Regions from separate parts of the Adlercreutzia muris genome, predicted to be linked through region 1. Evidence: predicted binding sites of a transcription regulator. Region 1 holds the regulator's gene; the other holds the start of a gene.
The links. Region 1 encodes LexA, which represses DNA repair genes until DNA is damaged. Its sites were predicted from a motif close to CNAACANNTGTTNG; they were not measured.
Positions count from the first base shown of each region.

Region 2: a site for LexA is predicted at 2,382-2,395, ahead of uvrA (excinuclease ABC subunit UvrA). Genes of this name have one in related genera too.

Region 1 covers NZ_JBCLQK010000017.1:207-6,904, reverse strand. The annotation lists gene miaB (tRNA (N6-isopentenyl adenosine(37)-C2)-methylthiotransferase MiaB) at 1-1,046, shown strand, start outside; gene miaA (tRNA (adenosine(37)-N6)-dimethylallyltransferase MiaA) at 1,039-1,977, shown strand; gene hflX (GTPase HflX) at 2,162-3,469, shown strand; gene lexA (transcriptional repressor LexA) at 3,604-4,242, opposite strand; gene nrdR (transcriptional regulator NrdR) at 4,609-5,055, shown strand; gene dut (dUTP diphosphatase) at 5,068-5,502, shown strand; gene AAK988_RS10980 (hypothetical protein) at 5,515-6,063, shown strand; gene AAK988_RS10975 (Rep family protein) at 6,206-6,698, opposite strand, start outside.
Region 2 covers NZ_JBCLQK010000007.1:143,061-149,758, forward strand. The annotation lists gene uvrA (excinuclease ABC subunit UvrA) at 1-2,260, opposite strand, end outside; gene AAK988_RS08225 (MFS transporter) at 2,501-3,808, opposite strand; gene AAK988_RS08230 (helix-turn-helix domain-containing protein) at 4,260-4,454, shown strand; gene AAK988_RS08235 (tyrosine recombinase) at 5,081-6,022, opposite strand; gene trmFO (methylenetetrahydrofolate--tRNA-(uracil(54)-C(5))-methyltransferase (FADH(2)-oxidizing) TrmFO) at 6,019-6,698, opposite strand, start outside.

The DNA.
Region 1 (6,698 bases):
CGCACCTGGACGTCGTCTTCGGCACCCACAACCTGGCCTCGCTGCCGGGGCTGCTCGCCTCGGCCATCGAGAGCGCGGGTCATTCCGTGGAGGTGCTCGATGGGGGAGCGGAGTTCTCCACCGCCCTGCCCGCCGACCGCGAGCACGCTTGGGCGGCATGGCTGCCCATCACCGTGGGCTGCAACAACTTCTGCTCCTACTGCATCGTGCCCTACGTGCGCGGCCGTGAGAAGTCTCGCCCCCTGGAGGACATCGCCGAGGAGGCCCGACGCTACGTGGAAGCCGGTGTGAAGGAGATCACCCTGCTCGGGCAGAACGTGAACTCCTACGGGCGCGACCTCTACGGCGAGCCGCGCTTCGACGCGGTGCTCGACGCCCTGGACGATGCGGGCATCGAGCGGCTGCGCTTCGCCACGAGCCACCCGAAGGACCTCACCGACGGCGTCATCGAGCGCTTCGGCACCCTGCGATCCCTCATGCCGGCCCTGCACCTGCCGGTGCAGTCGGGCTCCGACCGCGTCCTCAAAGCCATGAACCGCCGCTATACCCGAAAGCACTACCTCGGGCTCATCGAGAAGCTGCGGGCCGTCGTGCCCGATATCGCCCTGTCCACCGACATCATCGTGGGATTTCCAGGTGAGACCGAAGAGGACTTCATGGACACCTATCGCCTCGTGGAGGAGGTGGGCTACAGCCAGGTGTTCACGTTCATCTACTCGAAGCGCGAGGGCACGCCGGCTGCCTCGATGGAGGACGACACCCCCCGGGAGGTCATCCAGGAGCGCTTCGACCGCTTGGTGGACCTCGTGCAGCGCAAGGCCTTCGAGGCGAACCAGGCCGAGCTTGGCGCCATCGTGCCCGTGCTCATCGAGGGCACCTCCAAGCGCGACGAGGCCGTGCTGGCCGGCAAGAGCCCCAAGAACCAGACGGTGCACGGGCCGGTTCCCGCTGGGCGCACTGCCGACGAGCTGGTCGGCACCATCGTGCCCATGCGCATCGACGAGGCCCGCACCTGGTACCTCTCTGGCACGGTGGTCGATGACTGACGCCGCCCTGCCCGTTATCTGCATCGTCGGCCCCACGGCCTCGGGCAAGACCGACGCCGCCCAGCTCGTGGCGGCGGCCATCGGCGGGGAAGTGGTGAGCGCCGACTCCATGCAGATCTACCGAGGCATGGATATCGGCACAGGCAAGCTGCCCGCGGCCGAGCGCATCGTGCCCCATCACGGCTTCGACCTCGTCGATCCCGGCGAGCCTTATTCCGCGGCCCTGTTCCAGTCCTTCGCCCGCGATGCCTTCGCGGCCATCGCCGAGCGCGGCAAGAGGGCCGTCCTCTGCGGGGGAACGGGCCTCTACGTGAAGGCGGCCATCGATGCCTACGAGTTTCCCGCCGGCGATCAGGTGGGCAATCCTGTGCGCGAGCGGTGGACCGCCTTTGCCGAGCGGGAGGGAGCCCAAGCCCTCTGGGACGAGTTGAACCGCCTCGATCCGGACAGCGCCCGGGAGCTGCACCCGAACAACGTGCGCCGCGTCGTGCGGGCCTTCGAGCTTCTAGCCGAAGGGCGCTCCTACGCCGAGCAGAAGCGCAACCTGGCCTCCATTGAAGCGGCCGTTCCCGCCGTGCAGTTCGGCCTGGCCGTCACCCCGACCGTGCTGAACGAGCGCATCGATGCTCGGGTAGACGCCATGGTCGAGGCCGGTCTGGTGGGGGAGGTGCGCGGGCTTTTGGATGCGGGCTTCCGTGAGGGCGTGACGGCGCCCCAGGCCATCGGCTACAAGGAGATCGTCGAGGCTTTGGAGGGACGCTGCACCCTGGACGAGGCCATCGCCGCTATCAAACAGGCCACGCGTCGCTACGGCAAGCGTCAGCGCACGTGGTTCCGCCGCGACGAGCGCATCCGATGGATCGATGCCGACGCGGGGAACGCCCGGGCCATGGCCGATACGATCCTCGCCCAGTTGGAAACATTGGCCTAGGCCCCTTCTTGCGAAGAAGGGCACCTGTGCTATCATGACAGGACATTTTTCATTCGCGTCTCAGCGATCGGTAGAGAGGGGAGCGTGTTGTCCATGCGCTTTGTCGACTAGCCCATACCCTTGTCGGGCATCTCTCGGCGCCACGGGCGCCTTTTAGTCGCACACTACGCATAAGGAGCACCCCATGACCGAATATCAATCTGTTATCCAAAAGGGCCCCGCGACCATAGCCGAACAGCGCCGGGAGCGGGCCGTCATCGTGGGCGTCGACCGTCCGGGGCTCGAATGGCCCTTGGAATCGTCGTTGGCCGAACTTGATCGCTTGGCCGACACCGCCGGAGCCGACGTGGTGGCCTCCACCACCCAGCGCCTCGATGCCCCGAACCCCCGCACCTTCGTAGGCTCGGGCAAGGCCGTTGAAATCGCCGATCTCGCCCGAAGCTGCGAGGCGGATCTCGTCATCTTCGACGATGAGCTGACCCCCTCCCAGCAGGCGAACCTCGAGAAGATCATGGACAAGTCAGTGAAGGTCATCGATCGCACGGCCCTCATTTTGGACATCTTCGCCCTGCACGCCACCTCCAAGGAAGGTCGCCTCCAGGTGCGGCTCGCCCAGAACCAGTACCTCTATCCGCGCCTACGCGGCATGTGGGCGCACCTGGCCTCGAACCGCATGGGCGGCGGCGTGGGATCCCGCTTCGGCGAGGGCGAGAGCCAGCTGGAAGTGGATCGCCGCATGGTGCGCAAGCGCATCACCTCCATCCGCCGCGAACTGGCCCATCTTTCCGAGGTGCGCTCGCTGCAGCGAGAGAACCGCTACGGCAGCGGCATGTTCAAGGTGTCCCTGGCCGGCTACACCAACGCGGGGAAGAGCTCTCTCATCAACCGGCTCACCGGCGCCGCCGTGCTCAGCTACGACAAGCTCTTCGCCACCTTGGATTCCACGACCCGCAAGTTCGCCCTGCCCGAGGGTCGCGAGGTTACCGTTACCGACACCGTCGGCTTCATCCAGAAGCTGCCCACCACCCTGGTGGAGGCCTTCAGATCGACGCTCGATGAGATCACCGGTGCCGATCTGATCCTCCATGTGATTGATGCCTCCTCTCCGGAGTTCGAGGGGCAGATCGATGCCGTCTGCGAGGTGCTCGATCAGATCGGCGCCGAGTCCATTGCCGCCATCGAGGTGTTCAACAAATGCGACCTGCTCGATGCGGAGACCTTGGCCGGGCTGCGCCGTCGCTTCCCCCACGCTCAGTTCGTCTCGGCTCGCACCGGCGAGGGCATCGACGGCCTCGTGACCGCCCTGGCCACGGCCGCCTCGGCCGCCGATGCCAAGCTCGATGTGGTGATTCCCTACCAGCGCGGCGACTTGGTATCGCTTGCCCACGAGCGGTGCCACATCATATCGGAGTCTCACGAGGCCGACGGCACCCATATCCAAATGCTCGCCGCCCCGGCCTTCGCTGCCGCTTTTCGGGGGTTTTCCGCATAGCGACTGGCTGAAACCGGGCTTGGAGCGTCACCGCCTGCGAAGCACCCCTTTTGCGAGAGGGCCATGGAATCACGTCCATGGCCCTCGCTGCATGCTATCGATTCTGTTGAGCGCGAAACCGCTCGGCACTGCCTCTAGAGACGGCGGAACACGGCCACTACCTTGCCCGCGATAGAGCAATCGCTCACGATAATGGGCTCCATAGAGGAGTTCTCAGGCTGAAGACGGATGTGGTCGGCCTCCTTGTAGAAGCGCTTCACCGTAGCCCCGTCGTCCACAATGGCCACGACGATATCGCCGTTGTTCGCCACGGACTGCTCCTTGACCACGACGTAATCGCCGTCGTTAATGCCGATCTCTACCATGGACTCGCCCCGCACGGACAGCATGAAGGATGCGGCGTCACCCACGATGTCCGTGGGCAGTGTGATGGTGTCGGTGATGTTCTCCTGGGCCAAAATGGGGCAGCCGGCTGCTACATCGCCCACCAGGGGTACGTTGACGAGATTGCTGTAGCTACCCGCCACGCTGACGGCAGGAGAGGGCATGTCGTCGATCGGATAAGTGAGGGCGATGGAGCGGGACTTGAGCGGATCCCGCTTGATATAGCCCTTATCTTCCAGGGCTTTCAGGTGCACGTGAACGGTGGAAGGGGAGGACAGGCCGAGGGTCTGGCATACTTCCCTCACCGTAGGGCCATAGCCCTTCTCCCGTATGCACGCCTCGATGCAGTCAAGAACCGCCTGTTGCCGCCTGGTTACTTTCTGGGTCATGCTGCATCCTTTCTATAAGGCGTACATTTGTTTGAAAAATCTGTTGACATGAACCTTTGTTCGTTCTATTATAACTGCGAACAAAGGTTCTACGCAAGAGGTCAGGAGAGAAAAAATGAGCCGATTTGAATTTCCCATCGCCTTCGCCCTCGGTACCGTCGTCTCCTTCGTTATGCTCTTTGCCTGAGGAAAGCACCCCTGCGAACCACGCTCGCGCCGACGAGCGGATGTTCAGAGAGGTGCCGCTGTTGAGCGCAGAACTCGGAAAGCCGCCGACGTATCACGATGGTAGCAAAGTCTTGAAGATGCTGGAAGCAGGCGGTGCTTGGGGTATCATGGGTAACCAACTCATTGTTAGGAGAACCCATGCGCTGTCCTTCCTGCGGATATCCCGAATCGAAAGTCGTCGATTCCCGCTCTGCCGACGAGGGGGCATCTATTCGCCGACGCCGCGAATGCCTGGAATGCGGCACTCGCTTCACCACCTACGAGCGGTTGGCCGAAAACCCCATCCTCGTCATCAAGGCCGACGGCTCATCCGAGGTGTTCAATCGAGAGAAGCTCATGCGCGGCCTGCTCATCGCCTGCGCCAAGCGACCCATCACTCCGGAGAAGATCGACCACCTCATCGCGAGCATCGAGTCGGAGCTGCGCTCCACCCAGCGCACGGAAATCAAGTCGAAGGATCTCGGCGATATGGCCCTCGCGCGACTGGCGAAGCTCGATGATGTGGCCTACATTCGCTTTGCCAGCGTATACAAGGATTTCCAGAGCGTGGAGGAGTTCTCCTCGGCCCTGGGAGAGCTCGGATAGGGGGGGTGCGCTATGGATGTGAGCATCACTGTTCTCGATGAGGAGCTGCCTGCGCCCCAGTACGCCCATCCTGGAGATGCGGGACTTGACCTCCGGGCCGCCGTAGCCGGCACATTGAATCCTTTCGAGCGCATGACGGTGCCGTGCGGCTTCGCCATGGCCATTCCCGACGGGTACGCCGGGCTCGTTATTCCGCGCAGCGGTCTTGCATCCCGCCATGGCGTCTCCGTCGTGAACGGGCCGGGACTGGTGGATAGCGGCTACCGAGGCGAGATCATGGTTGTACTCGTCAATCTCGATCCCCAGGAGCCGTTTTCCTTCGAGAAGGGCGATCGCATCGCGCAGATGATGATCGTAGCCACCCCTTCGGTTACTTTACATAACACAGATCAGCTTCCGGCCAGCGTGCGCGGAGCCCAGGGCTTCGGCAGCAGCGGCATCAGCTAGAATCGAGGCCCTATGGATCAATTCCCCCAGAAGCCCGAGGATACCTCGGCACCCAGCGAATCGCCGCAAAGGCCGGAGCCCTCACGCTCAGACGACCCGTCGACCCAGGGGCAGCGGCCCATTCTGCCCTCCGTTGACCCCCAGACCATAGAATCTGGGGAAAGCGCCCAAGCCGCCGTGGCCGACTACGAACTCAAGTCGGCGCGAACCCTCGCTACCGTGGCCACGATAGCCGGTCCCATATCCTTCATTATCGGGGGCGTCGCCCTGAGCACCGTGGCGCTCGTTTGCGCCATCATCGCCTTCGTCAAAATTCGCAGTGTCCTCGATGACGTGGCACCAGCCAAGCAGCCCTATGCCCGAGCGCTCAGGCAAACCGCTCTCATGGGCATCGGCATCGGCGCGGTGGCCCTCATACTCAACGGCGTCAGCGTCGCCATGATGCTGCCCGTACTCATGGAGGCCATGCAGACCGGCGACTACAGCGCCATCCTCGGCGACGCCGCGAGCAGCCTGTCGCCGACGAGCCCCTCTGAGGACGGCGGCAACGCCTGGGGCTAAAAGCCGCAACGATCTTCCACCCGTCAATCCCTCATTCTCTCTGAAAGGCTGATAATATGGAATTAGGTTATTCGCGGCAAGCGGCCTATTCCATCGGTAAAAGGCTGATAAGAAAACTTATGTCCAATAACCCTGATTTATGCTAGAGGCAGCAGCGATTAAGTTCCATTATGTACGTCTTGACCAGATTCACATGGCTTGAGACATAGGGAACATACTCAGGCTTGAATTCTACCAGGAAGGACATGAGCATTGCAAAATTGGTGATCTTCATTTCGTTTATAAGGTCGTACACGTCGCAGAAATCAACGTTGTAGACATCCGAAATATTGACCTTGAACCCTGCCATATGCGTAATGCAATCCTGCTCGTACTGAGCCTTGTCGGGCTGGTCGTAGTGCAAAAGGTAGCGATAGGCACCGACCTTGTTAGGAACTGGCTTGACAAAGGCAACGTTAAAATCAGCGGGGATAGCATCCAAGGCAGACTTAGCGATAATAGGCGAACCGAACTCCACCATGCAATGAATATGAGGCTTCTTCAGAACCTCGTTGCCGTCATCATCGATACGTGTATCACGGTCATGAACGATGAAACAGCCCGGCAACATCAATTCGTGAAGCTGGTCGCGCCAG
Region 2 (6,698 bases), on a different contig from region 1:
AGAAGCGCCCGGGCGCATAGCCGCGGGCCTTGGCCTCCTGCGTGCTGGCGAACAGGGCGCGGATGTCGTCCCACAGCCCGATATAGGTGGCCGGGTTCGAGCGCGGGGTGCGGCCGATGGGGCTCTGGTCGATGTTGATGACCTTGTCGAGCTTGTCCAGCCCGGTGATTTTGCGGTAGGGCCCCGTGCGGCGATGGGCGTGGTTCAGGCGATTCGCCAGGGCCGGGGCCAGGGTGTCGGTGATCAGGGAACTCTTGCCGGAGCCGGACACGCCCGTGATGACCGTCAGCGTGCCGATGGGCACCTCCAGCGTGACGTTGTTCAGGTTGTTCTCCGTGGCGCCGGTCATCTTCACCGAACCGCGCTTGGGGCGGCGCCGCTCGGCAGGCACCTCGATGCGGCGGCGGCCCGCCAGGTAGTCGGCGGTGATGGAGCCTTCCGTGGCCATGACCTCGGCCGGGGTGCCCGCGGCGATGACCACACCACCGTGCTCGCCGGCGCCCGGCCCCATGTCCACCACGAAGTCGGCGGCGCGGATGGTGTCCTCGTCGTGCTCCACGACGACCACGGTGTTCCCCAGATCGCGCAGGCGCTCCAAGGTGGCGATGAGCCGCTCATTGTCGCGCTGGTGCAGACCGATAGAGGGCTCGTCCAGGATGTAGAGCACGCCCATGAGCCCGGCGCCGATCTGGGTGGCGAGCCGGATGCGCTGGGCCTCGCCGCCCGAGAGCGTGGCCGTGGCCCGCTCCAGGGTGAGGTAGTCGAGCCCCACGTCCACGAGGAAGCGCAGACGCTCGCGGATCTCCTTCACGATGGGCAGGGCGATGACCGCCGCCTGGCCGGTGAAGTGCAGGCCCTCGAAGAAGGCCAGCGACTCGGCCGCCGACATCTCGGTGACATCGTGGATGGACCGGTCGTTCACCGTGACGGCCAGAATCTCCGGCTTCAGGCGCTGGCCGCCGCAGGTCTCGCAGGGCACGGTGGCGAAGTAGGCGGCCAGCTTCTCGCGCTGGGCGTCGGACTGGGCCTCGGTGTAGCGGCGCTTCACGGCGCCCAGCACGCCCTCCCACTCGATGTACCAGTAGGTGTCACGGCCGTCCACGGTGCGGTAGTCCACCCGCACCTTCTCATTCCCCAGGCCGTTCATAATGGCCTTCTGGGCCTTCTTGGGCATATCCTCCCAGGGGGTATCGGCATCGGTGCCCACGTGCTCGGCCACGGCGCGCAGCACCTGGGGATAGTAGTTGCCGCTCTTGAACGGCGCGATGACCCCCTCGTTCAGGGTAAGGGACGGGTCGGGCACCACAAGCGACGCGTCCACCTCATCACGGCTGCCGATGCCGAGGCAATCGGGACAGGCACCGTAGGGGGCGTTGAAGGAGAAGTCGCGGGGCTGCAGCTCGTCCATGGAATGGCCGTGCTCCGGGCATGCTAGCGCCAGCGAGAAGAGGTGCTCCCCCTCGCCTAAGCCGCCCGTGGCCCCCGATGAGGTGCCGCCGGCCTCGCCGAGCGGTGCGCCGTCGGGCCCGAGCACCTGCACGAGCACGCGCCCGCTCGCCAGCTTGCAGGCGAGCTCCACGGCCTCGGCGATACGGCTCGTGGCCGACTCCTTCAACGTGACGCGATCAACGACGACATCGATGAAGTGCTTGATCTTCTTGTTCAGCGTGATGGGCTCGCCGGTCATCTTCACGATCTCGCCGTCGATGCGCACGCGGGAGAAGCCCTCCTTCTGCAGATCGGCGAAGAGCTTGGTGAACTCGCCCTTGCGGCCGGCCACCACCGGTGCCATGAGGATGGCCTTCGTAGCCTCGCCCTGGGCCCCGTCGCCCAGGCGCAGAATCTCGTCGGTCACCTGGTCGGTGGTCTGCTTCTTGATCTCCCGTCCGCACTCGGGGCAGTGGGGCACGCCCACCCGCGCGAACAGCAGGCGCAGGTAGTCGTAGATCTCGGTGGTGGTGCCCACGGTAGAGCGGGGGTTCTTCGAAGTGGTCTTCTGGTCGATGGACACGGCCGGGGAAAGCCCGTCGATGGAGTCCACATCGGGCTTGGACATCTGGCCTAGAAACATACGGGCGTAGCTGGAGAGGCTCTCCACGTAGCGGCGCTGGCCCTCGGCGTACATGGTGTCGAAGGCGAGGCTCGACTTGCCCGAGCCGGACAGGCCCGTGATGACCACGAGCTCGTCGCGGGGTATGGTGAGATCGACGTCCTTCAGATTGTGCTCGCGGGCGCCCTTGATCACGATTTCATTTGCCATGGATCGCTTCGTTTCCTTCGCGACGTAGCGCAGCGGGCGCCCTGAGGGGAGGCCCGCTGCGCAGCTTCTAGTTTTCGCTGGCTATTTTAGTGGGCAGCGGGCCGTGGCGCCAGCCTTAAAGAGAACTTTTGTTCGCCTCCATGGAATCTTCGCAGGCTCGCGCCGTAGCAGCGGGCAGAACGGCACAGCCTGGCAGCCTCAGCGGAGGCCGGCGCGGCCGACTGCCCGGTTCGAACACCCCTAGGCGAGGGCCGGCGCGGCGTCCTCGGCGATCACCTCGGGCGGCACCTCGTCCAAGGCGGCCAGCTCGGCATTGCGCTTCTTGTGGAAGCGGCGCAGGGTCAGGCGCTTCGACTTCTTGCGCGCCCGGGCCGTGCGCACCGTGGCCACAACGAAGGCGCAGGAGACGGCGAGCACAAGCGTCATCACGGCGAACACGACCACGTAGGAGGTGGCGCCGAGCAGCGCTCCGCACAGAAGCCCCGTCACCGCCGAGCCGGCGTAGGCCACGAGGTTCACCGAGGAGAGGATGGCCGACACCTGGAGCACGTTCACCTCCAGCAGCAGCATGCGCAGGGCCGTGGCCAAAGCCGCGCCCATAGCCACGCTGAACAGCCCGCAGGCCACCATGAAGGCCCCCTCGGCGCCGGTGGCCACGAACAGGGCCAGAGCCGCGACCGAGGCCGTGGTCACCCCCATGGAGACCACGAGCGTCCGCTTGGGCCGGAAGCGCTGCACGAGGGGGCCGCCGAGCACCGAGGGCGCCATGGCAAGAGCCAGGATGACCGAGCCGGGCAGGGGCGAGGTGGCGCCGAAGCAGCCGTAGGCGATGGGCGCCGAGAACGACTGGAAGAAGCAGCCCACCATCCACGTGGACAGATACACCACCGCCACGGCGGCGAATAGGCGGCGGCAATCGCGGGGAATGAAGACGCGCGGTCGGATGGAGGCCCGCAGCGAGACGGTGCGATCGAGGGGCTCGTGGACGAAGTTCACGAGGAACAGGCTCAGGACCAGAATCGCGATCATGACCCCGTAGATGGCCGTCAGGTCGGGCACGAGGTCGTACAGGATGCCCACGCCGATGGAGCCGACCATGATGCCGAACATGGCGCCGCAGCTGGCCACGGTGGATCCCCAGCTCAGGTGCTTCTCCCCCACGCAGTCGATGACCAGCGACGATACGGCGCTCATGCCGAAGCCAGCGGCCAGCCCCTGCACGAAGCGGGCCGCGAGCACATCGGCGCCGCTGCCGGCCCGCAGGAACATGATGCAGCCGAACACGGCCAGCATAACGGTGAGGCTGGCCACGGGCACGCGGCCGAGGGAATCGGACACGCGACCGGCCAGGAACAGCGTGAGGCTCACACCCGTGAGGTAGGTGAACATGGTGTTGGAGATGTCGGCCGTCGTGAGCCCGATGGTGACCTGGTAGTCGGCATACAGCGGAATGGGCACCGCCGTCGATGCGAAAATAGCCAGAAAGGCGAAGGTCGCCAGGATAAAACCGCGCAGGGACTGAGCGTCCGTCAAGTGCGCCTTGTGCATTGCCATCCTCCATGGGTCAAACGTGCCAGCCGTAGAACCTTTCGGGAGGTCACCCCCGAGAAGGTGCGAGCAGTATGAACCCCCGGGCCACGGAATTCAAGGGGAAACGCGAAGTTCACCGCTCAGCGATGAAACGGCCCCATTGGGCGCGGGAACGGTGATCCCCCGCAACCGCCCGCCGTCGGCGGGCGGTTGCGGGACGGCGGCATCGTGTGGGAGTGGCCGGCCGCCCTCGACCGCTAACCGCCGGAAGCAGAGAAAGACGGGTGCCGCCCCACCCAACCGTCAACCATGGCGAGAGGCTGTTTCGACGGCCGCTCGGCCGACCGCTGACCGTGGGGAACGGACGCGCGACCGGGCAAACACCGATTTATGTTTCTTCTGGCATACGTCAAAAGGGGCATAACCATAAGATGAACCCATGAACAGAGCAGCGACACGGGAACGTATCATGGAATTGGGCGCCGAGATCCGTCGGCAGCGCAAGGACCAAGGTCTGTCCCAAGACAAGCTCGCCAAGATGATCAGCACCGATCAGGCCCATATCCACCGCATCGAAAAGGGCCAGCACAATCCCAGCATCGCCATGTACATAGCTATCGCCGATGCCCTCGATATGGAACTGCGCGATCTCATCACATTCTAGCCGGGCCACCGCGCGGCACTCCCCCGCCCCCATCCCGCACCGGCGATTCTCCGCGCGGGTCATTTCGACTCAGCCGCTGGGCCGCGACATCTTCCTCCGCTCGCTCCTCGCACCGGCGATTTTCCGCGCGGGTCATTTCGACTCGGCCGCCGTCTTCCGCGGAGAGGGAGATAGGTCGTCCAGGGGGATTCCGGAATCGAGATCCGCGCTACAGGACAGCGTGCCCGGCGGTCTGCATGAGATAGGGAATATAGGCGAGCACGACGAGGGCCGCCCAAAACAGCATCTTCGCCTTCTTGCGACTCATGGCTCCTCCCTTCAGCGGAGGCCCGGCTCAAGGTCGGGCCCTTGGCAACCTTTGGGAAAATCTTCCCACGGATGCAGCGCAGAGCGCCTTGCGCAGGGAAACCGTAGGAAGCGGGCAACCGCATCGAAACATCCGCGCCACAGGGCCGTTTTCACGCCGTAACGGAAGGGAGGCGCCCTGCGAACAGGGAGGAGGGGGCCGCCTTGACAAAGGATGCGCCCGCGACGGCCCGAAGGGAACGGTGCGCACGGGAGTGTAGCCCCGAACGGAGCTGCACGCAGAGCGGCTGAGATCGAGGCCGTCGACGGGCGGCGCGAGCTCAGGCTCGAGGATGGGCGAGGCCGTGGACGCGCTTGAGGCGATCGGGGCTCACGTGGGTGTAGATCTGGGTGGTGGACAGGCTCGCGTGGCCGAGCATGTCCTGGACGCTGCGCAGGTCGGCATCGCCATCGAGCAACTCGGTGGCAAAGGAATGGCGCATGGCATGGGGCGACAGGCTCTCGTCGAGGCCGGCGGCCCGCAGGGCGCGCTTGAACATCTTGCGGATGCCGTCGGCGCTCAGGGGACGCCCGCGATTCGACACGAAGAAGAACTCGCTGGCCTGCCCCTGGAGCAGATCCGACCGCGCCTCGTTCAGATAGCGCTCCATGGCCCGCGCCCCCTTCCGGGACAGGGGCACGATGCGCTCCTTGGACCGCTTGCCGAACACCTTTACCTCGCCGGCCGGGAAATCGACCCAGGCCAGACGCAGCCCCGCCGCCTCGGACACGCGGGCGCCGCAGGAGAAGAGGAACTCGAGCAGGGCCGCGTCCCGCATCTCCGCCGCCGTCTGCTCCCGTGGCGCACCGTCGGCGTCTACCTCGCCGTAGACGGCCAGCAAGGCCGCCATGTCATCCCGGGCGATGGTCTTGGGCAGCCGCCGCGCGGCTTTGGGGGCTTGGACGACCCCGGCCGGGTCGCTGGCGGTGACGCCGGCCCGATTGGCCCAGCGGAAGAACGAGCGCAGCGAGGACAGGTGGCGCTTAATGGTCGTGCGAGCGTAGTGGGCCTGGTCGAGCTCGGCCAGGTAGCGGCGCAGCTGGCGATAGGACACCTCCCAGGGGGAAAGGCCGCTTCGGCGGGCCCATGCCAGATAGGCCCGCAGATCCTCGCGATAGGCCCGCACCGTGTGGGCCGAGGCCCCCTGCTCCACGGCCAGAGCGGTGCAGAACCGCTCCACCTCCCCGGCACCGGGCAGCTCGGACAGCTCCTCGCCCGTCATGGCGCCATCAGGCCCGCAGCCTCGAGGGCGATGCGGTAGCCGTCGAGGGCCTCCGAGGCCCGACGGGCGTAGGCACCGTAGCGCTCCCGCTTGTTGCGCACCGGCGGGTCGAGGGGCCTCAGGATGCCGAAGTTCACGTGCATGGGCTGGTAGTCCGTCGTGGCCGGATCCGTAGCGTAGGCCAGAAGCGCCCCCCATACCGTGTCGTGCGGCAGCGGCGGAAGGACGCGCCCGCGCAGATCGGCCGTCACAGCCAGGGCAACATGGAGCCCCGAGCGGATGGCCTCGCAGTACCCCTCAGTGCCGCCCAGCTGACCCGCCACGTAAATCGGCGCGCCCAGGGCCCGGGCCTCATCGGAGACGAGGCGCCCGTGGTCGTCCAGCAGGCGCGGCGCGTCGAGAAACGTGTTGCGGTGCATCACGCCGTAGCGGGCGAACTCGGCCTGCTCCAGACCGGGGATGAGGCGGAACACGCGGCGCTGCTCTGGAAAGGTGAGGTTGGTCTGAAAGCCCACCAGGTTGTAGCTTTGACCGCAAGCGTCCTCGGCCCGCAGTTGGAGGGCGGCCCAGGGGCGGCGTCCCGTGCGCGGATCGGTGAGGCCGACCGGCTTGAGGGCCCCGAAGCGCGGCGCGTCGCGACCGGCCCGGGCGATCTCCTCAATGGGCTGGCAGGCCT